Regions from separate parts of the Halalkalibacter flavus genome, predicted to be linked through region 2. Evidence: predicted binding sites of a transcription regulator. Region 2 holds the regulator's gene; the other holds the start of a gene.
What was found. The regulator NrdR, encoded in region 2, represses ribonucleotide reductase genes. The targets are predictions, from matches to a motif close to AACACNATATATNGTGTT.
Positions count from the first base shown of each region.

Region 1 (10,952 bases), on a different contig from region 2:
CTCCCTCGATCATAAATCTTTACTGGTTCAAAAAAATAGGGGATGCTACAACTCATTCGAATAGCTCTAGATACCGGGAATTTTTCTGGAATGACACCATACTTATTTAAATCATCCGGTAACACGAGCAACTTTCCTTTCGTTAAATCGGATGCAATAATTCTTAATGACCCTTGAGGTAAATCACCAAACGTCTTTACTCCTTTTGCTTCTAACACGGTGCGCAGCCAATCTTCTAAAGCATTGCCTTTATACAAACCAAGGCGATAATACAAGTGTAACCATTTTGTTAATGTAAATGGAAGGAAGGACATCCGATCATCCTTAAAAGATTCAATATCTAATTCATCAAGCAGTTGAAAAATCTCTTCACTGCTGTAGCCTACTTTAATAAGTGCTGCTATGATTGATCCCGCACTCGTCCCAGCAACTCGGTCAAATTCATACCCTTTCTCCTCCATAACTTGGAGGGCACCAATAAATGCGAAGGCTTTTACTCCTCCACCAGCAAATACGCCATCAACTTTCATTAGAAATCGCCTCCTCCTTCAACTCTATGTATAAAGGCGGGAAGGACTACCTAAAAAAATAAAAAACACCCGCAATAATTGCGAATGTTTTCTCTTATTCTTCTTCCTCATTTCTTTTCTGGACATCTCTTAATTCGTTTACTCTTGTCTCTTTTTCTTGGAAGTATTGAACAAGATCACCAATACGATCAATGGCATCCCAACTTAAATGATGTTCAATCCCTTCTACATCTTGATACACATGTGAATCATTGACACCAATTAGTCGCATAAAATCTTCTAATAACTCATGACGGTACACTAAACGCTTTCCGATTTTCTTCCCTTTTGACGTTAGTACTAACCCTCGGTATCGTTCATATATTAAGTATTCACTTTTGTCTAACTTTTGAACCATCTTTGTCACCGAAGACGGATGGACTTCTAATGCCTCTGCAATATCGGAGACTCGCGCATACCCTTTCTCCTCAATTAACATATATATTCGTTCTAAATAATCTTCCATACTAGGTGTTGGCATAAGGTCCCCTCCATTTTTTGTCAAACATAAACGTTTGACAGATACGGTGTACAATACAGCCCTGTATTATAAACCTATTCTATTGATATAAAAAATGTGCAACACTCTTATTTTACAACAGAATGTAGGACGAGGACAATGAGTTAACAAAGTTTATGTGAAGTATTCCATTTTTGCTTCTGGAAAGAATTTATCAATATATGATTGTATCGTTTCTTTTAAGTCTCCAGCTTGTTCATCTTTGTAGACGTACTTTCCACGACCGTATCTCCCCCACTTGTATTTCCTTTCTTCCTCATTCATTTCGAGTTTCGATTTCGGATATCGTTTTTGAATAATATTCTTTGCTGTTTTTGTGAAACGATGTTGAATCAATTCAAACGTTAAATCCTTTTTCGCATAAAGTGGTAAGATGGCTTCTAATCGTTCAAATAACTCATAGTAGCCTCCTTTCCAATTTTCATGCAAAATCAATGGGGCTACAATAAAGCCTAAAGGATAATCCGCTTTGGCTACTTTTCCAGCGGCTTCAATGCGCTCTAAAAACGATGAAGTCCCTGACTCAAACTGTTTAATTACATGATCTGAGTTTACACTAAATCGAAACCTTGTATTTCCATTGTGTTTCGCATCAAGTAAATGACCGACATGATGATACTTCGTTACAAATCGTAATCGCCCTAAATCGGTCTGTCCTATATGCTCAATCGTCTTCTTTAGAGAATGAGTTAAATGATCAATCCCTACTACATCAGATGTACACGCCGCTTCAAACCGAGTAATATCTGGTTCCCTTTCCTTTATATATTGATCAGCAGCATCAAATATCTCCTCTAAATTCACATACGTACGAATATATGGTTTGTTTCCAAGAGTCGTTTGTAAGTAGCAGTAATGGCAATGTCCCATGCACCCTGTTGCAAGCGGCAGCGCATATTCGGCTGAAGGCTTTGATGTGTCAAATTTTAAAGTCTTCCTTACACCGATAACAAGGGTTGATTTTGCATTTCTATATTGCTGTAGTTCATTTTTGCCTGGAATATTTCGTACCTGATTATGAGATGTTGTCTCTCTTATCTCTACACCTTTTTTCTCAAACTTTTCTTTCAACTCACGACCTAGTGGATACTCTAGCGCCCCTGGTTCTATATAAACAAGTTGTGGTTCAAACGCCTTCATGTAATATGCACCTCTGTTTATTACTTTTTTAATACGCTTCTATAGAGTGTGCATATTAAGAGGATTCAGCCTTCCAGTTACTAGAAAAAGGGGCTATTCCAAATGGTCTGGTTTTGACCTTTTGGAATAGCCCCTAGCATTATTTATTTTAAAGTCCACACTTTAACTGCGCACCGCAACTTGTACACGTGTTACAACCACCAAGGTCCTCAACTTGTCCTTCACGACAAACTGGACACGTATTGCCAACCTCAGATCCGATTGTTACATTTGTTGATCTCACTTCCGAGATTGTGTCAATTAATACAACTTTTTTATTTGATTCTGATTGTGTCTCTGTTTCATCATCAAAACGATTTTCTTCTGCTTTTAAAGATAGAACTTGCGCATCACGGCTTCCATCAACATAAACCGTTCCGCCTTTAGCACCACCACGGTACAAGCGCTCATAAACAGCTTGTACTTGTTCCACTGTATATCCACGAGGAGCATTAACCGTTTTTGATAATGAACTATCAACCCAGCGTTGAATGATACACTGAACATCAGCATGAGCTTCTGGTGATAATTCCATTGTAGAAATAAACCATTCAGGTAGTTGATTTTCATCTGCACCTGGATTTGCTTGTAAATACTCTTCCACAATGCCTGCTTTCACTTCGATAAATTTCCCGAGACGGCCACTACGGAAGTAAGAGAATGAGAAGTAAGGTTCAAGCCCTGTTGATACTCCCACCATTGTTCCTGTACTACCTGTAGGCGCAACTGTAAGCAAATGCGAATTACGGATCCCATGCTCTAAAATCCCTTCACGAATATCTTCTGGCATGGATGTCATATAACCTGTATTAATAAATGCAGTACGAAGCTCCATTGTTTCTTCATCTGTAGTACCTACTAAGAACGGGAAGCTTCCTTTTTCTTTAGCAAGTTCAATGCTTGTACGATAAGCTGTAGTCGCAATCGTCTCAAACACTCGATCAACAAGATCGTTCCCTTCTTCAGAGCCGTATACTGATTCACAATAGATGAGTAGATCATGAAGCCCCATCACTCCTAAACCAACACGACGCTCACCTTTGGCTTGTTTAGTGTTTTGTTCTAAGAAGTATGGAGTTGCATCAATAACATTGTCTTGCATGCGAACACCGACTTCGACCGTTTTCTTTAACTTTTCAAAGTCCACTTCTTTTGTTTCTTTATTTGCCATTTCAGCTAAGTTAATCGCTGCTAAGTTACATACAGAATATGGAGCTAAAGGTTGCTCTCCACATGGATTCGTCGCAACTACTTTTTGCCCATATGCCTTTGCATTTGTTTTATCATTCGCATTATCGATAAAGAAGATTCCTGGTTCTGCACTATACGTTGCGCAAATATTTATAAGATTCCAAAGCTCCTTCGCTTTAATAATACGGTATGTTCTAACACCGTAACCTAATTCTTCCCATTCACGAACGTCGCCAACTTCATGCCACTTTTCGTTATAAGCAGCCATTTCAGCTTCATTGTAATTTTCTACATCGGGAAAACGAAGGGCATATTCTTCATCATTTTCAACAGCTTCCATAAATTCTTTCGTTAAACATACCGAAATATTAGCACCTGTTAAAAATTCAGCATTATTGACTGAGTATGTTCCGCCTACGTGTAACTTTTCCTCTGCGTTCTCAATCACTTTCGGATCGAAACCACCCTGCCCAGCAATCGTCTTATAATTAACGATTCCTTGATACATTGACTCTTCAACCACAGTTAATGGTGTGAAAGAAAGCTTGCCTTTTACGAGCTTTTGAATATGCTCATCTTCTGTATTTTCCAACAAGAAACGCAAAATACGCGGGTTTTGCATTTTAGAAATGATGAATTCTAAAATATCAGGATGCCAATCAGAAAGCATGATCATTTGAGCACCACGTCTTGACCCACCCTGTTCGACAAGATGCGTTAGTTTTGCAATATCATCTAGCCATGAAACCGATCCAGATGACTTACCATTTACTCCACGAGCTAGTGTATTGCGCGGGCGTAGTGTCGAACCGTTCGTACCCACACCTCCACCACGACTCATAATTTCCATCACTTGCTTACGATGTTCAGAAATCCCTTCACGTGAATCTTGAACGTATGGCATAACATAACAATTGAAGTACGTAACATCCGTTTCCGCGCCAGCACCATACAAAACACGACCTGCTGGAATGAAGTTCATGGAAACAAGCTGTTCATAAAATTGTTCGAACGCTTCTTGACGTTTTTCCACTGTAGTTTCAACTGATGCAAGTCCTGTCGCATTTCGCTTTGCAATTTGCTCATAATAAATTTCAAGAGGCTTCTCAATTGTATCTAGTGAACGAGTTACGATTCCTGTTTCTGCCTCGTCCCCTTCAAGCACTCCTCGGAACTCTTCATCAACGAGTACCTTTGCATGATTTTTCACTTGGTCAAGCTCCATCACAAATCCATATCCACGTGCAGGAAACTTAGGGTCGTCTTTTACGGTTAAAACGACGAAATCCCCTTCTCTAAGTGTTTTCTTCTCTGTATCTTTAAACGTGTAACGGTCTAACATTACGAGTCTTGATACGCCTTTTTGAGTAATATGCATATCGCTTGTGATTGGGTGTACTTGCGAAAATTGCTCAATATCCTCATTTAATCTTTCCGTATTCAGGCGCATAACATTTGACATCGTCATTGCCATTCGCGTCTCCTCCTCTTTCACATGGAAATCTATATTTTACTAGTATATCTAGTTGATCTTTAATTCTGGTGTTTGTCCATGTACGATATTCTTGGGTAAGCTTACCACAAGATCGGCACTAGATTCAATATATTGTGCTCAAATTTATTTTCAATACACCATATATTGTGCTGGAATCCTTTTTAATTCATTTTGTCAACTTTGAAATGGGTAAAAAAAAGAAGGATTTGCGAGTTTACGAGAATGTTATCCGCTTTTTTTCGACATTTTGAACAAATTTGTCTCTTGCCATAGCAAAGACTTTTTCTATGGCTTATTTCATCACTGTTATACGCCAAATACAAAATGTTTGACAAAATTTTTAATAGATGATTGGCTTAATTATGTTATTCTTGATGCATACATGTAGTTAATTTTCAATCAATATATTGAGATTATAATAGTTGGAGGAATCAAAAAATGGAATACATAATACAAAATGACAAACTTCTCCCTAAAAATGATGCAATGATACATTTTGACGATCGTGGATATTATTTTGGCGATGGCATATATGAAGTCGTAAAAGTATATGAAGGTCAACCATTTGCTATGGATCTCCATTTAAATCGGCTTGTTCAAAGCTCTAGTAAATTAGACATCAAGCTACCATACTCAAAAGAACAAATTAAAGAATACATCACTACGTTAATCGAAAAAAACTCATTGCAAACTGGACTTGTATATTTTCAAGTAACGCGTGGAATTGAACCACGTAACCACTTGTATTCAAGAGAATCGACACCAGTGTTCACAGCATTCACTCAGCCTGCTCATAACACCGAAGACATACAGAAAAACGGCATTGATGTTTGGCTAACAGATGACATTCGTTGGCTACGCTGTGACATTAAAACGATTAATTTATTAGGCAATGTAATGGTTAAACGTGAAGCTGCCGATCATAACTGTCAAGAAGCGATTCTTCATCGGAACGGAACGATTACTGAAGGCTCATCTTCTAATCTTTTTCTTATTAAAGATAAAGTGTTATACACACATCCGGCAACCAACCTAATTTTAAATGGGATAACAAGACAATTAATCATTGAATTAGCTCAAAAACACAATTATTCGGTTGTAGAAGAAGCATTCCCTGTCGAAGTATTAGAGCATGCAGATGAAGCATTCATTTCTAGCTCTTCAGTAGAAATCACTCCTATTAAAGCGGTATATGGACAACTAACAACAACCTTTCCTATTGGCCCAGTAACGCAAGACCTTCAAACTAAATTCAAAGAGCTATTGCCAAAAGCATAGTTTGCAACAATAAAAGGACTTGTCTCATTAAAGACAGGTCCTTTTGACTTATTTTTTAAAATTCCAATCATCTCGCTCGTAACGATCTCTTGCAATTTGCAGTACGACTTCCTCTTCCTCTTTTGTTAACGTGTATGACTCTAATTCAATGTTTAAACCCTTTTCAAAGCCTCTCTTAAACGCCATTTTTGCTTCTTCCATCGTTAATGGTTTACTTCTTAATGCATTAATAGCGACGGCTTTGTTTTTGAAATTCTTTTGCATGCGTTCACGTAACCGTTCACTCGAATAGTTAAACAAGTCAAAAAGTTTATCCTCATCGATATCTAAAATGATCGAACCATGCTGTAAGATTACACCTTTTTGCCTTGTTTGTGCACTTCCTGCGACTTTTCTGCCCTCAACAACAAGTTCATACCAAGACGGTGCATCAAAACAGACCGCAGACCGAGGATTTTTAAGGGCATTTTTCTCCTCCTCCGTTCTTGGAATCGAAAAATATGCATCAAGTCCCACATCTTTGAAACCTTCTAAAATCCCTTCAGAAATGACACGATAAGCTTCCGTTACCGTCTTTGGCATCTCTGGATGTTCCTCTGATACGATCACACTATACGTTAATTCCTTATCATGTAAGACTCCACGTCCACCTGTTGGTCTACGAACAAATCCTAAGCCATACTCTCTAACTTTATCCATATTGATTTCTTTCTCCACCTTTTGGAAATATCCAATTGATAGAGTAGGAGGATTCCAACCATAAAAACGAATCGTTGGCGGAATTATGCCTTTACTATGCCAATCTAACAATGCCTCATCCAAGGCCATATTATAAGCAGGAGAACAGTCTCCAGAATCTATGTAACGCCATGTTTCCTTCATTTCACATCGCTTCTTTCCAATATGTTATCTATGTCATTCTATCAAACGAGTTGTTTCTAGCCAAGTTATTTGAGTTATTGCGTATTTGCTTAGCGGCTATTATAATAAATATTGATGCAGTACGCAAAGGAGTGTAGACAACAACCTATGGAATTCTTATGGCTTATCCTACTTGGATTTGTAGCGTATCTCGTTTTCAAGCGCTTTTACAATCCAAAATATTTAAAAACATTAACACAAGAAGACTTCATTAAAGGCTATCGTAAAGCACAGTTGATCGATGTTCGAGAACCACGTGAATATGACGGTGGTCACATCCTTGGAGCTAGAAACATCCCTATGTCCCAACTTCGTCAACGTATGAATGAAGTACGTAATGATCAACCCGTTTATCTATACTGTCAGTCAGGTGCTCGTAGTAGACAAGCTGCTCAACTAATTAAGAAGAAGCGCGGCGTCGAAGATATTTCGCACCTTAAAGGTGGATTTAAAAAGTGGTCAGGAAAAATTAAGAAAAAGTAAGCTTTTAAGAGATGCTACCATGATTTGGTGCATCTCCTTTTTTATTCCTGATTTTTCTCGAAAATACGCCCTGCTAAGCTAAACTTGTTTTCTCATTAAAATGGGCTGTCCCAAAAGGTATGATTTTGACCTTTTGGGACAGCCCCGAAGCAATGAGCGGAGTCGCTACATTTTTTTAAGCCTTGAGAGGAGTGGGTTTCTCCTCTCAAGGCGCGTAGCGAACGGAGCCATTGCTGCCTCTGTTATCGGCTTTTGAGACAACCCCTTTTCGTGTGGAGCGCTTTATTACACTTATGCTTTTTCATATTTTAAAATTGGCTTTCTTGCTGCTGTTGTTTCATCTAACCTTGAAATAACAGTTGTATGCGGTGCCTCTTGGACGATCTCTGGATTTTCTTCTGCTTCACGCGCAATTTGAATCATCGCATTAATGAATTCATCTAACGTCTCTTTTGATTCGGTTTCCGTTGGCTCAATCATCATACATTCCTCAACATTTAATGGGAAGTAGATCGTTGGCGGATGGTACCCAAAATCTAAAAGGCGTTTGGCAATGTCTAATGTACGTACACCTAGTTTCTTTTGACGACGACCTGAAATAACAAATTCATGCTTACAATGTTGCGTGTAAGGGAGGTCAAAATAAGGCTCTAGTCTGCGCATCATATAGTTTGCATTTAAAACGGCATATTCAGAAACTTTACGTAAGCCATCAGGACCCATCGTACGGATATACGTGTATGCACGAACGTTAATACCATAGTTACCGTAATATGGTTTCACACGGCCAATCGATTCCGGACGATTATAATCAAAATCAAACAAACCATCTTCACGCTTAACAATGACTGGTTTTGGCAAATAAGGAATTAAATCCTTCTTTACTCCTACTGGACCTGATCCTGGACCACCACCACCGTGAGGACCTGTAAATGTTTTATGCAAGTTCAAGTGAACCACATCAAACCCCATATCTCCAGGTCTTGCAATTCCTAAGATGGCATTGGAGTTAGCTCCATCGTAATAAAGTTTCCCACCAGCTTCATGAATAATTTGAGCCATCTCTACGATGTATGATTCAAACAAACCAAGCGTATTTGGATTTGTTAGCATGAGTGCTGCTGTATCCTCACCAACAACTTCACGTAAATGGTCTAAATCAACTAAGCCATTGTCATCCGTTCGTACCGTAACTGACGCAAAACCAGCGACTGTTGCCGATGCAGGATTCGTTCCATGTGCAGAGTCAGGCACAATAACTTTTGTACGTTGGAAGTCTCCGTTTGTTTCATGGAAAGCGCGGATCATCATGAGCCCAGTCCACTCACCATGAGCACCTGCTGCTGGTTGAAGTGTTACTTCATCCATCCCTGTAATTTCAGCTAATGATGTTTGAAGCTCATATAGTAATTCCATTGCACCTTGGACTTGTTCTACTGGTTGATATGGGTGAATATGAGCTAATCCTTCAAAACGTGCGACATCCTCGTTAATTTTTGGATTGTATTTCATCGTACAAGAACCAAGTGGATAAAACCCTGAATCTACACCATGATTACGTTTTGATAATGCTGTGTAATGACGCATGATCTCAAGCTCTGAAACTTCTGGCAATTCAGGTTCTGATTCACGTAAAAACTCACTTGGAATTAACTCATTAATTGATTGTTCACAAATATCTAATGTTGGTAAGCTATGTCCAACTCTCCCTGGCTTGCTGCGTTCAAAAATTAATGGCTGATCTTTTGTTATCATAGTAATGCCCCCAATTCCTTGGCAAAAGTATCAATTTCTTCTTTTGTTCGTACTTCGGTCACAGCTACTAACATTTGGCCCTGTAGCGAGTTATCATCACGTCCGAGGTCATACCCTCCAATAAATCCTTTGGAAAGTAAAAGCTCATTAACTTCTGAAACTGGTCTCTTCACATTAATGACAAACTCATTAAATGTAGGTTGTTCTGAAACCATTTCTACTCCATGAGCCTTCAACTGCTTTTTCATATAAGCAGCTTTTTGTACATTTTGATACGCCATTTCCTTTACGCCTTTTTTGCCAATCGCACTCATTGCAACGGACGCTGCTAGTGCATTTAGCGCTTGGTTCGAACAAATATTAGAAGTAGCTTTCTCACGTCTAATATGCTGCTCACGTGCTTGCAACGTCAAAACAAATCCACGTTGACCATGTTCATCCGTTGTTTGCCCAACTAGACGACCAGGGACTTTACGCATTAATTTCTTCGTGGTTGCAAAATAGCCACAATGCGGACCGCCAAATTGTGTTGCAATTCCAAATGGCTGCGCGTCACCAACGACGATATCTGCTCCAAATTCACCAGGCGGTTTTAGCAATCCTAAAGCAAGTGGGTTGCTAGACACTACAAACATTGCTTTCTTGCTATGCGTAATCTCTTCTAACTTAGCTAAAGGCTCAAGGTTGCCATAAAAGTTCGGATGTTGAACAACAACACAAGCTGTGTCATCCCCGTATACTTCTTGTAACTGTTTCAAATCTGTCACACCATTAACCGTATCGATTTCTATCACGTTTAAACGCTGCCCCGTTGCATTAGTCTGCAGGACGGCACGAGCTTCCGGATGAACAGCTTTAGAAACTAGAATCGTCTTCTTTTTTGTCTGTCCGGCACTTAGCATCGCAGCTTCTGCTAAAGCCGTTTGGCCGTCATACATAGACGAGTTCGCTAAATCCATTCCTGTAAGCTCACAAATCATCGTTTGAAACTCAAAGATCGCTTGAAGCTCTCCTTGTGAAATTTCTGGTTGGTATGGTGTGTAAGCCGTATAAAATTCAGAACGAGAAATGACGTGATCAACAATTGATGGGATGTAATGTTCATATACGCCCGCCCCTAGGAAAGAAGGGGTTTGTTTAAGTGACACATTTTTCGCTGCTAATTCTCGAAAATATGAGATGAGCTCTGGCTCTTTTAAAGCTTCTTTGACATTCATTTCTCCTTTAAAGCGAATTTCACTTGGAATATCAGAAAACAATTCCTCAATTGACTGTACACCGATTGTTTCAAGCATTTCTTTTTGATCTGCATCTGTCATCGGTAAATAACGGTGATTCATGTATGTTCCTCCTCTTACTTCTTATAAAATGGCGTTGATACGACTTGTGCTTTAAGACGCTTTTTACGAACTTGAACTTCTACTTTTGTTCCAAGTGCAGTAACATCTATATCTAGAACGGCAAGGCCGACATTTTTCTTTAATGTAGGAGACTGAGTTCCTGTCGTGACAAAGCCTACTAATTTATCACCAACAAACACTTCATACCCTGTACGAGGGAT
Region 1 covers NZ_JAWRVK010000018.1:76,257-87,208, forward strand. Annotated here, with positions in the region: gene SAY88_RS13450 (patatin-like phospholipase family protein) at 1-530, opposite strand, end outside; gene mntR (transcriptional regulator MntR) at 625-1,050, opposite strand; gene splB (spore photoproduct lyase) at 1,204-2,229, opposite strand; gene SAY88_RS13465 (vitamin B12-dependent ribonucleotide reductase) at 2,378-4,933, opposite strand; gene dat (D-amino-acid transaminase) at 5,393-6,232, shown strand; gene SAY88_RS13475 (lipoate--protein ligase family protein) at 6,281-7,114, opposite strand; gene SAY88_RS13480 (rhodanese-like domain-containing protein) at 7,262-7,636, shown strand; gene gcvPB (aminomethyl-transferring glycine dehydrogenase subunit GcvPB) at 7,928-9,391, opposite strand; gene gcvPA (aminomethyl-transferring glycine dehydrogenase subunit GcvPA) at 9,388-10,731, opposite strand; gene gcvT (glycine cleavage system aminomethyltransferase GcvT) at 10,746-10,952, opposite strand, start outside.
Region 1: SAY88_RS13465 (vitamin B12-dependent ribonucleotide reductase) is a predicted target of NrdR. The motif match lies at 5,088-5,105, and genes of this name have one in related genera.

Region 2 (10,952 bases):
CACACTTCGTCCATTCATAGAAATGAAACTGTTCATACCTGTAAACTGCATACGCGTCAATCAGGTGAGAAGCGGGCGCTTCTGCTTGCTTTGTTTCCAATGTTAAATTATTTACTCAATGACTATATCATAACCATCGAATCACGTCAACTCTTTGGTGGCCGACTTAATTATTCTACCTCCTGAAGTAGAAGAATGCAAGAGAATATTGCAAAAGGGTGATTTTCCCTTTTGCAATATTCTCGATGCGATGAGTGTAGCCGACGTTATCTCTTAAGCCTTTTAGGAGCGGTTTTCTCCTAAAAGGCGCACGGCGCGCGGAGCCATCGCAAACTTGTTCGCTCTCATAAAGATAAAAGGGTGATTTTCCCTTTTGCAATATTCTCTTCTACTTCCTAGCTTCTAACTTCATTTGCTCTACAAACTCTTCCAAAGAAACAGATGCAGAATCTTGCTCCCCATACTTACGGATGTTCACAGCATTTGCTTCCTTTTCCTTATCACCTAATACAAGCATATATGGAATCTTTTGCATTTGTGCTTCACGGATCTTATACCCAAGCTTTTCATCACGCTCATCAATTTCTACTCGAACTCCTACTGCTTGGAGCTCTTCTTGTACTTTCTTCGCGTATCCAAGGTGCACATCATTTGAAACAGGAATAATTTGTGCTTGTATTGGAGCTAACCAAGTCGGGAATGCCCCTTTGTACTCTTCAAGTAAAAAGGCAACAAAGCGCTCCATTGTTGATACAACTCCACGGTGAACAACGACTGGACGATGTTGTTGACCATCTTCTCCAACATAAGTTAAATCAAAACGTTCAGGTAATAAGAAGTCTAGCTGAACCGTTGACAACGTTTCTTCTTTTCCAAGTGCTGTTTTCACTTGAACGTCAAGCTTCGGACCATAGAATGCCGCTTCTCCCTGTGCTTCGAAGTACTCAATTCCTTCAAGTTCATTCATCGCATCCTTTAGCATGCTTTGTGCTTTGTTCCACATCTCATCATCATCAAAATACTTTTCAGTATCTTCAGGGTCACGATAAGACAGACGGAATTTATACTTTTCAATACCGAAGTCTTTGTAAACCTCTTGAATGAGTCGGACAACTCGTAAAAATTCATCTTTAATTTGATCAGGACGACAGAAGATGTGCGCATCATTTAACGTCATTCCACGAACACGTTGAAGTCCGGAAACCGCACCAGACATTTCATAACGATGCATCATACCAAGTTCAGCAATACGCAGCGGAAGTTGACGGTAACTTCTCATCTCCTGCTTGTATACCATCATGTGATGAGGGCAGTTCATTGGACGTAAAACAAACTCTTCATTATCGCGTTCCATAACAGGGAACATATCATCTTTGTAATGGTCCCAGTGTCCGGATGTTTTGTACAGCTCAGAGCTCCCTAAAATAGGTGTATAGACGTGCTGATAACCAAGTCGTTCTTCTTTATCCACGATGTAACGTTCAATGATTCGACGAACGGTTGCTCCCTTTGGTAGCCAAAGCGGCAGGCCTTGTCCTACCTTTTGCGATAAAGCAAAGATTCCTAGTTCCTTTCCTAGCTTACGATGATCACGCTCTTTTGCTTCTTCAAGTAAGCGGAGATGTTCTTTTAAATCTTCTTTGTTAAAGAACGCTGTGCCGTAAATCCGTTGAAGCATTTTATTTTTGCTGTCTCCACGCCAGTATGCACCAGCTAAGCTTAATAACTTAAATTCTTTAATTTTATTCGTTGATGGGATGTGTACTCCGCGACAAAGGTCAAAAAATTCACCTTGCTCATAAATTGTAAGCATTTCCCCTTCAGGAATTGCTTCAATAAGCTCTAACTTGTACTCATCGCCGATTTCTTTATATTTTTGAATTGCTTCCTCACGTGATACTTCGGTACGTTTCACTTCAAGATTTTCTGAAATAATACGCTTCATTTCCTTTTCAATCTTCGGAAGGTCTTCAGGTGTTAGTGACTCTTCTGAATCGATATCATAATAGAACCCACCTTCAATAACGGGGCCTACACCTAACTTCACATCTTTGTATAAACGTTTGATCGCTTGAGCCATTACATGAGCTGTACTGTGACGAACAATTTCAAGTGCCTCTTCAGAATCAGGTGTCACGATGGCAATTTTCCCATCTTCCGTAATTGGTGTACGTAAATCAAGTAATGTATCATTCAATTTTCCGGCAATTGCCTTCTTTTTTAACCCTGGACTAATCGACGCTGCAATCTCTTCTGTCGTCGTTCCACTTGGAAACTCCTTGACTGCACCATCTGGAAACGTAATCTTAACATCGGCCATGCTTGTCCACTCCTTCTTAATCTAAAATAAAAAACACCCATCCCTCCATATAGAAGGGACGAGTGTAGTTCGTGGTTCCACCCTTGTTCAAGATCGTTTTATTTTCACAAGAAAACAAAATCAATCTCCTCAAGATACAAAATAACGGTTGTTACCGGCGCCAGATATTCCACTTGTGTGTTTCCCTGCCGCAGTTCAGAGGTGGTAAGAACGTTATTCTAGTTAGGAAGCTCTCAGCAAATGCTTCCTTCTCTGAAAACCGATACAACGCCTCATGTCCTCATCAAGACTCTTACATGTTTGACTGTGATATGTAGTATTATAGGGAGCCTTGTTTAGAAAATCAAGTGGCAATAAAAAAATGGCGCAGCCGCTCTATTTTATTTACAAAATTAACTCCATTCTTTATCATATGCTTTTAACGGATAAAGCTTCATACGTTCCTGAAAAATTGCTTGAATTGATAAAATCACTCCATGGTCAGGGTCATCTGAGAAGACATGAACAAGTCTTGGCACCATGCTTACTAAAGGACTAATAACCATATCTTCTATATCTACCTCTTGTTCAAAAACGAGATCGTCCTGAAGATGGAACAGCAATTCTTCTCTTGTCATTCTACGAAAATGTTCATCATAGAACGTGAATGTTTCATCATGAACAATGTAAACCATCTCTAACTTCGGACGCTTGAATTGGACAAACTGTCGGAAGTCTTCAATCATATTTTGGTATTCTTGCTCAAGCATATACTCATCAATAGCCATCTCCACACAGTCAATTAAGATTTCCCCATAATCTCTTAAGCGAAATGTAAGAAATGGTTCATAATAAAAAGTCGTATCCTCTTCCAAATGAGTAGAAAATGCTTGATAAATAAACTCCCTTCGATTAAAAAACGATTTCATCTGTGGAAGATCGTTGCGATCACCTTCTAGAATCGATCGGGCAATCGTAAGAATCTGTTCCTGTTCTTCCTCATCATGAAAGTAGAACATTGTTTCAATGATATCTAATAGCCACTCATCCTCCTTTGAACTAATGACATAATCGGTTAACACAGAAGCTAGCAAAGGATGAAACGAATCATAAAAATCGATATGTTTGTGTTCATAGTTGAGAATAATCGTATCTTCACCTTCTGCTCTCACAGCTCCACCTAAGCCGTACTCAGCGTACTTTTGGATATACGCTGTCAGCTGACTATACAGCTGCTTGCAATCATAGCTTTCTTCAAAATGGATTGCTATCAACGCTTACTCCCCCTTACATATAACGAACACCTCTATGTGAACATCATCTTTTTCGTCATTTCAGACAGGCTCTACTTCCATCCTATGTTGAGATTAGAAAAACATGATTAGAAATTGCATTTTCATTTGAAGGGACTATTTAAACGCATAACTAAGCAAACTTGGTGCTCATCTATACGACAAAAAAAGACCTGACACAATGGTCGGTCCTTATAGAAAATCAATGTTAGACTAAAGAATAGATGGTACTCCGCTATCTTTAGTTTTGCATAATAAAATCTTTTGCTGCTGTTTCCTTATCATCAAACACACGTAAAATATTGTATTTCGTATCACGTTGTGCTGGAATTTTCCCAGCTTCGCGAATCAAACGTAGAATTTCATTTGTATTTACTTTATGAGTTGTACCTGCAGCAGAAACAACATTTTCTTCCATCATTGTACTTCCAAAATCATTACAACCGTATTGAAGTGACATCTTTCCTACCTCTGGTCCCATCGTTACCCAAGATGACTGGAAGTTTGGAATGTTATCAAGAAAAAGTCTTGAAATCGCCACATTTTTTAAATAGTCGCGCGAGGTTAGCTTTTTCGTTTTATACATTCCTGTATTCTCCGGTTGAAATAACCACGAAATAAAGGCTGTAAAACATTCGGTTTCATCTTGCGCATCACGAATTCGTTGAAGATGCAAAGCCCGCTCTTCAAACGATTCACCAAACCCAATAACCATCGTAGCTGAGCCATGCATACCAACACGCTTTGAAGCTTTCATCGCCTCAATCCATTGCTCCCACGTAATTTTCAAACGACTTACACGCAGACGGGTTTCCTCTGTTAAAATTTCAGCCCCACCACCCGGCATACTGTCAAGCCCAGCTTCGTGTAACTCACGTAAAACATCCTCAACTGATAAATCTGACACTTCAGCGATCTTCCAAATCTCTGCAGGTGAAAAAGAATGCATCCAAATAGCCGGATAACGTCGTTTAATCTCGCGTAATAGATCAGTATAATAACTAAGTGGCAAATCAGGATTCGTCCCACCTTGCATGAGGATTTCTGTCCCATCAACATCTAGCGTTTCTTGTATTTTCTTGAAGATTTCTTCATCTTCAAGAACATATCCTTCTTTATGACCTGGAGCACGATAAAAAGCACAAAAACGACAATACGTATCACAGAAATTTGTATAGTTAACATTTCGTCCAATTACAAAAGTTGTCACTGGTTCTGGGTGCCATTTCAGCATAATTTGGTTGGCAGCCTCTCCCATTTTTTCGACTTCATCACTCTCATATAGAGCAACCACATCGTCCACCGACAATCTTTCACCATTCACGGCACGTTCTAATATAGCATCAATGCTCATGTTGTACCTCCGAATCTCTCAATATAGGATACTGTTATCCTACCATAGTTACCTCCATGCGCAAAGTAAGGACTAAGCTATTGGAAGAAACTTCATTATCTAGCACGGCGATTTGCTCCTTCAACCCTTACAAATGTCGTAAAGTGCTTGATTCTTTCCATAATTCGTTTTGCTTTTAATTCTTCAATTCCTCCGCGCTCAGAATAGGCTAAATGCTCCTCAAGTTCATCGTAGTCATAATTCGAGGTGAATAATGTAGGTAAGTTTTCAAGCATTCGATGCTGCAAAATCGCCCCCAACACATCATCTCGAATCCATCCCGAGATGGTTTCTGCTCCAATATCATCAAGAATAAGGACCTGAGCTCTTTTCACCATATCTAGCTTCTCTTGAAACGTACCATCTCCAATTGATTGTTTCATTTCACGAAAGAAGTCTGGCGTATAAACAATAAAGGACTCGATTTCCCTTTCCCGAAGTTCATTTGCTATAGCCCCCATAAGATGAGTTTTTCCTACACCAAAACGTCCGTAAAAATAAAGACCTTGTCCATCTTCACCTGGCTTTGCATTAACAACAAACTCTAATGCTTTTCGACTTGCTTCTGCACGATCTCGATCAAGATCTAGTTCATCAAAAGTTGCAGTTAATATGTCTTTTGGAACATAAAGTGATTTCATTAGTTGACGCTGTTTCTTTGCACTTTCTGCTTGTTTCTTTAAAGAACATGAATGATACTCTAAATCAATTGCTTTACGAGCAAAAATAATTTCTGGTTGATAGCCTTGCATCATATTAGGACAAGCTGCTAAACCAGGACAATTCTCACAGTTGTAACGTTCATTTTTAAACTCATAAAGCTTAATTAAGCCTTGGTCGATAGCATCATCGGTAACCGGTATTTTATCCAGCGCATCTTTTACAAATGGATCAGCAAGTAATGATTTTCTAGCATTCTCTAATCTTTGTTCTAAGTTCTTATCTTTCGTCCATTGTTTTAAAGCCGATTGAATAGATTCCATACCTTATTTCCCTCCTTTCTGTGCTTTGCTTTTTCTTAATTTCTCTAGCATTTGTTCAAAACTTTGTTCATCTTCATTTTTTTGATTGGGTTTCTCATTTGCTTTTGACTCCGTAGTCGATTGTTCTTGCTTCTCTGCAACCAACCATTTAGGAAGTTTATCTCTCTTTTGCGGTTGTTTTCGTTGACCGCTTCGCTTCTTAGCTTGAGCTTGGGTTACTTTCTGAGTACTCGCCTCATTTGCTTTTCGTTGCTCTAATAAGGCAAGCTGCATGGCTTCTTTTACGTTTTTCACTTTCTTTCTAGACCAATGACCGGCTACTTTATCAATTAGCGCTTTAGACAATTTCATATCATGGCTATATAACATGAAATCTAGAAGAACGTTTGCTACTCCAGGGAACAACTGGTGATCGAGAATTAACGACTCAATAATTTTTACATCAGCAGCTGCTACTTTCCCACCGTGGGAACGAATTTCAAGCAGTTCCAATGGAGATGTCGTTTCATAAAATTTTATGGCTCGTTCTTCTTCTGTCTGTGGCTCTTTCCCTGCCATCGTTTGTTGATTCATCGGCTGCTTTTGCATGCCTATTCCCGGTGGTTCATTGCCATGTTCAACTTTGTACCATTCTTGTGCCTTTTTCCTTAGCTCCAGTAAGTCTAGTTTCTCATCATGAAGAAGAGCTTGCTGTAGGATACTACTCATTTCAAGCGGTTCAATTTTATAAACAAAGGCTAGCCTACTAATCATTTTTCTCACTTCACTAGTTAATATCTCTTCTGGAACAATAAAAGTTGATAAACTTTTTACCAGTAAATCAAAGTCGAATTGAGTAAAAATCATTTCATTTTGATCATTAATAGAGAGGAGTTCTTTTCCTTTTTCCATTTTTAATGCATTGCCAGTCTCAGATTGAAGATTTGTGACCATTTCGGAGTGATGCAATGAGACAAATACTTCATCAAACGCATAGGTCATTTCCGTATATTGGTCATGGTCAATCTTATCTAATGTAAAACGTTCCCGAAGTGTACGATAATGCGACTTCCCAAGCCGATTAAAGAGATAGACGCTTAACACATCATTTTCAAAGAATTGTTTAGGCGTCATAGGAGGCTGCAACTCATATAAATACGTTGCCCCACCATCCTCATCCTTACGCTTATAGGTTTTTAAAAGGCCAATTCCTTCAAGCTTCTTTCGTTCTTCGTATATAACTTCGAGTGAGACACCTAATAGCATCATCAATTGTCTGTGCGTCAACTCATTGCTCCAATACTGATCCTTCTCTAATTGTGATAGCAATGTCAAGTATAAGCTATGAGATATAGCTCCGGTTAGTGGTTGATATAGCAATGTTAGTGTAAGTCTGTCCATCTCTGTTATATAATTGCTTGTCCGCACAGAAAATCGATCAACTGGCAATAATTCTTTCCAATGCCATGTCATTCTCTCACCCCCATAAACATACAAAGAGTTCCTCACGTAAAAAGAGCTTGTAGCGATCACGCTTAAGCTCTATTATTCATTCTTATTCATTAACTCTGTTAGTTCCTTTATAAATACATTAATATCCTTAAATTGACGGTAAACCGAAGCAAATCGAACATAGGCAACATCATCAATATCTGCCAATCTTTCCATGACAAGCTCACCTACGTCATGACTGTTTACTTCATTTTTCCCAAAGCCCCTAAGTTCTCTTTCTACACCATTAACAATTTTTTCAAGGGTATCCAATGAAACAGGTCTCTTTTCACAAGCTCGTATTAATCCCCTTAAAATCTTCTCACGGGAAAACTCTTGTCGTGTTCCATCTTTTTTTACGACAATCAGCGGAATTTCCTCGACCATTTCAAACGTCGTAAATCGATGACTACATTCCTCACATTCTCTTCGACGACGAATGGACCGCCCTTCATGACTTGGCCTTGAATCAAGTACCCGAGTTCCATTGTGATGACAAGCAGGACATAGCATATAATCATCTCCACTTTCCGTATCGTACTCAGTCATTTGAGTTAAGTATCTTTATTTTATGATATAGAAAAAGTAGAAGTCTGACAAGAACTCTTATCATAGGTATATCATAACATAAAGACACATACGAAAGTGAACTACCAAATAGAGGTTGACTCTAGTTAACATCTAAATCTAGTTTTTTAGCACAAACTGTTAATAACAAGGGATTTAGATAGCTATATTTTTGAGTCAACCTCTTTATTTCAATTAGAGTGCTTGTACTTTTGATTTCTGAACTTTAATTGGTCCCATACCTCTTCGTATTTCAATTACTTCGCTTGACTTAGCATGTAATAATTCCGCGATGTAATTTGCGGCCACATTTGGATCAAGGTCCCCACAAGTATAAACATCCACACTGGCATAGCCATGCTCAGGAAAGCTGTGAATCGTTAAATGGGATTCAGAAATAATAACAACCCCGCTAACGCCCTGAGGAGCAAATTTTGAAAATGCTACCTCTCTTACTTCAGCACCTGATTTTAATGCAGCATCAACAAATAGTTGTTCTATAAAGCCCATATTATTCAACTTTTCTACGTTACATCCCCATAATTCCGCAATTACGTGGCGACCAATAGTTTCCATAAGTTGAATCCCCCTTTCAAAATAATTTCATGGCATCTATAAACATTTAGGAATGTCTAATTACACGGGGGAAAGTTAGTCCAAAGAGGTTCTAATCCAATTTGTAAAAAAACCTCTGAATTACTGTAATTGCCGTTCACAAAAAACTGGAATGAACAACAATTATTTTTTAGGATATCACAAAAGTTAAGCGCTATTCCCTTTCATTTTACTGCTAATCGTTTAACTCTAAAAAGATACCTTAATCAGGTTATTATCCCCTCTTAAGGTATCTTTTTTTACCAATATTTACGAAGCTGAGTGAATTTGACTTGTTTGATTTAATTTTTGTGCAACAAGATTCATCAAGTCAACAACGCGACATGAATATCCCCACTCATTATCATACCAAGCAAGAACTTTTATTTGTCTGCCATTCATAACCATTGTTGATAAGCCATCAATAATAGATGATTGCTCATCCCCATTAAAGTCTACCGAAACAAGTGGGTCATTTGTAAACCCTAATATTCCTTTTAATGAGCTTTTAGATGCTGTTTCAAGTGCATGATTCACTTCTTCAACAGTTACATCCTTCTCTACATTTACAACTAAGTCGACAAGTGAAACGTTTGGAGTAGGCACACGTAGCGCCATTCCATTTAATTTCCCTTCTAGTTGAGGAAGAACCTTAGCAATTGCTTTTGCTGCCCCTGTCGATGTAGGAATAATTGATTGCCCGCACGCTCTCGCCCTTCTTAAATCTTTATGTGGATTGTCAATATTCTTTTGGTCATTTGTATACGCATGAACCGTTGTCATAAGCCCACTTTCAATTCCAAACTCCTCATCAAGAACTTTGGCAACCGGAGCCAAGCAATTTGTCGTACATGACGCATTAGAAATAATATGATGTTCTTCATTGATGTACTCGCGTTCATTTACCCCCATTACAATGGTGATATCTTCATCTTTTCCCGGGGCTGTAATTAACACTTTTTTCGCTCCTGCTTCTAAATGATAACCAGCAGTCTCTTGTGATTTAAACTTTCCTGTTGCCTCGATAACAATATCAACTCCAAGCTTTGCCCATGGTAGATCTCTTGGATCACGTGATTGCAAAAGCTTTATTTCTTTTCCATCTACGACTAATGCATTTTCTTTTGCTTCTACTGATAAGTTATATTTACCATGAATCGTGTCATACTTTATTAGATGAGCTAACGTTTCTGCAGGATAACTAGCATTTATCGCTACAATCTCTACTTTTTTCTCGTTCATTGCCTTTCTAAATACCATTCTCCCTATACGACCAAAGCCATTTATCGCCACTTTCTTTTTCATTAGAATAACTCCTCCTTATAATAAGGTTATACTCTACGCTATTTATCTCAAAATTAGTATAACACATTAAATCTTAAAGGACATTATTAAATGTATAAAAATTTAAAAAAAGGCTGACACAAAGGTCGTTCTTTGACCTTTGTGTCAGCCTCGTTCAAGACACTATCCATTCGTCTAAAATTTCCTCTAATTGCCGTCTTGTTTCTTCCACAGTAGAGGAATTATCAATGATTGCATCTGCTCGTTCTCGCTTCTTTTGTAATGGCATTTGTGAAGCAATCCTAAGCTTAGCATCTTTTTCTCCAGCCAAATCTCGGTTCATCAATCTCTTTAACTGAGTCTCTTCATCTACATAGACAAGCAATACTTTATCTACTAAATGAAACAAATCGCTTTCAAATAAGAGTGGAATATCGAAGACAATGGTTTTTTCACCTTCTTCAACATACCTCTCCTTTAATTCATTCATACGGTTCCGTACAGCTGGATGAACAATTTTATTCAATATTTGACGTTCTTCTGGATGCTCAAATATTATTTCCCCGAGCTTCTTCCTAGCCAACGTACCGTCTTCATTTATAACACTTTGTCCAAAATGCTCGCTAATTAATTGTAGAGCCTCCGTTCCAGGCTCTACAACTTCACGAGAAATTTGATCTGCATCAATGACAGGGATGCCTTTTGACTGTATGATCTCACTTACAGTTGACTTCCCGCTAGCAATCCCCCCAGTTAACCCGATTAACATTCAACAACTCTCCTTCAAACTCGTTCGCTCCAAAAGATACATATTAGAGGGAACATAACAGTTGACATTAAACTCCTATAGGCTGAATACCCCAATTAAAATAAGTAAAAGACCAGGGATAAATGAGAATTTTTTCATCCAGGCAGAGTCAGCAAAACGATTGCCGCTTTTCATACCCAATGTAACAAATAAAGCACTCATTGTTGCTACAGCAATTGCCATCCAAACTGGTGAAAAACCAATTAAAGCAGCTCCTATTCCGGCACCAAATGCATCTAGAGAAAGAGCAATCCCGAGCAGC
Region 2 covers NZ_JAWRVK010000003.1:37,193-48,144, reverse strand. Annotated here, with positions in the region: ribosomal protein L20 leader region at 1-93, opposite strand, end outside; gene thrS (threonine--tRNA ligase) at 389-2,320, opposite strand; T-box leader at 2,372-2,616, opposite strand; gene ytxC (putative sporulation protein YtxC) at 2,713-3,573, opposite strand; gene mqnC (cyclic dehypoxanthinyl futalosine synthase) at 3,833-4,945, opposite strand; gene dnaI (primosomal protein DnaI) at 5,041-5,967, opposite strand; gene SAY88_RS02710 (replication initiation and membrane attachment family protein) at 5,971-7,419, opposite strand; gene nrdR (transcriptional regulator NrdR) at 7,492-7,950, opposite strand; gene speD (adenosylmethionine decarboxylase) at 8,200-8,580, opposite strand; gene SAY88_RS02695 (glyceraldehyde-3-phosphate dehydrogenase) at 8,869-9,903, opposite strand; gene coaE (dephospho-CoA kinase) at 10,058-10,651, opposite strand; gene ytaF (sporulation membrane protein YtaF) at 10,727-10,952, opposite strand, start outside.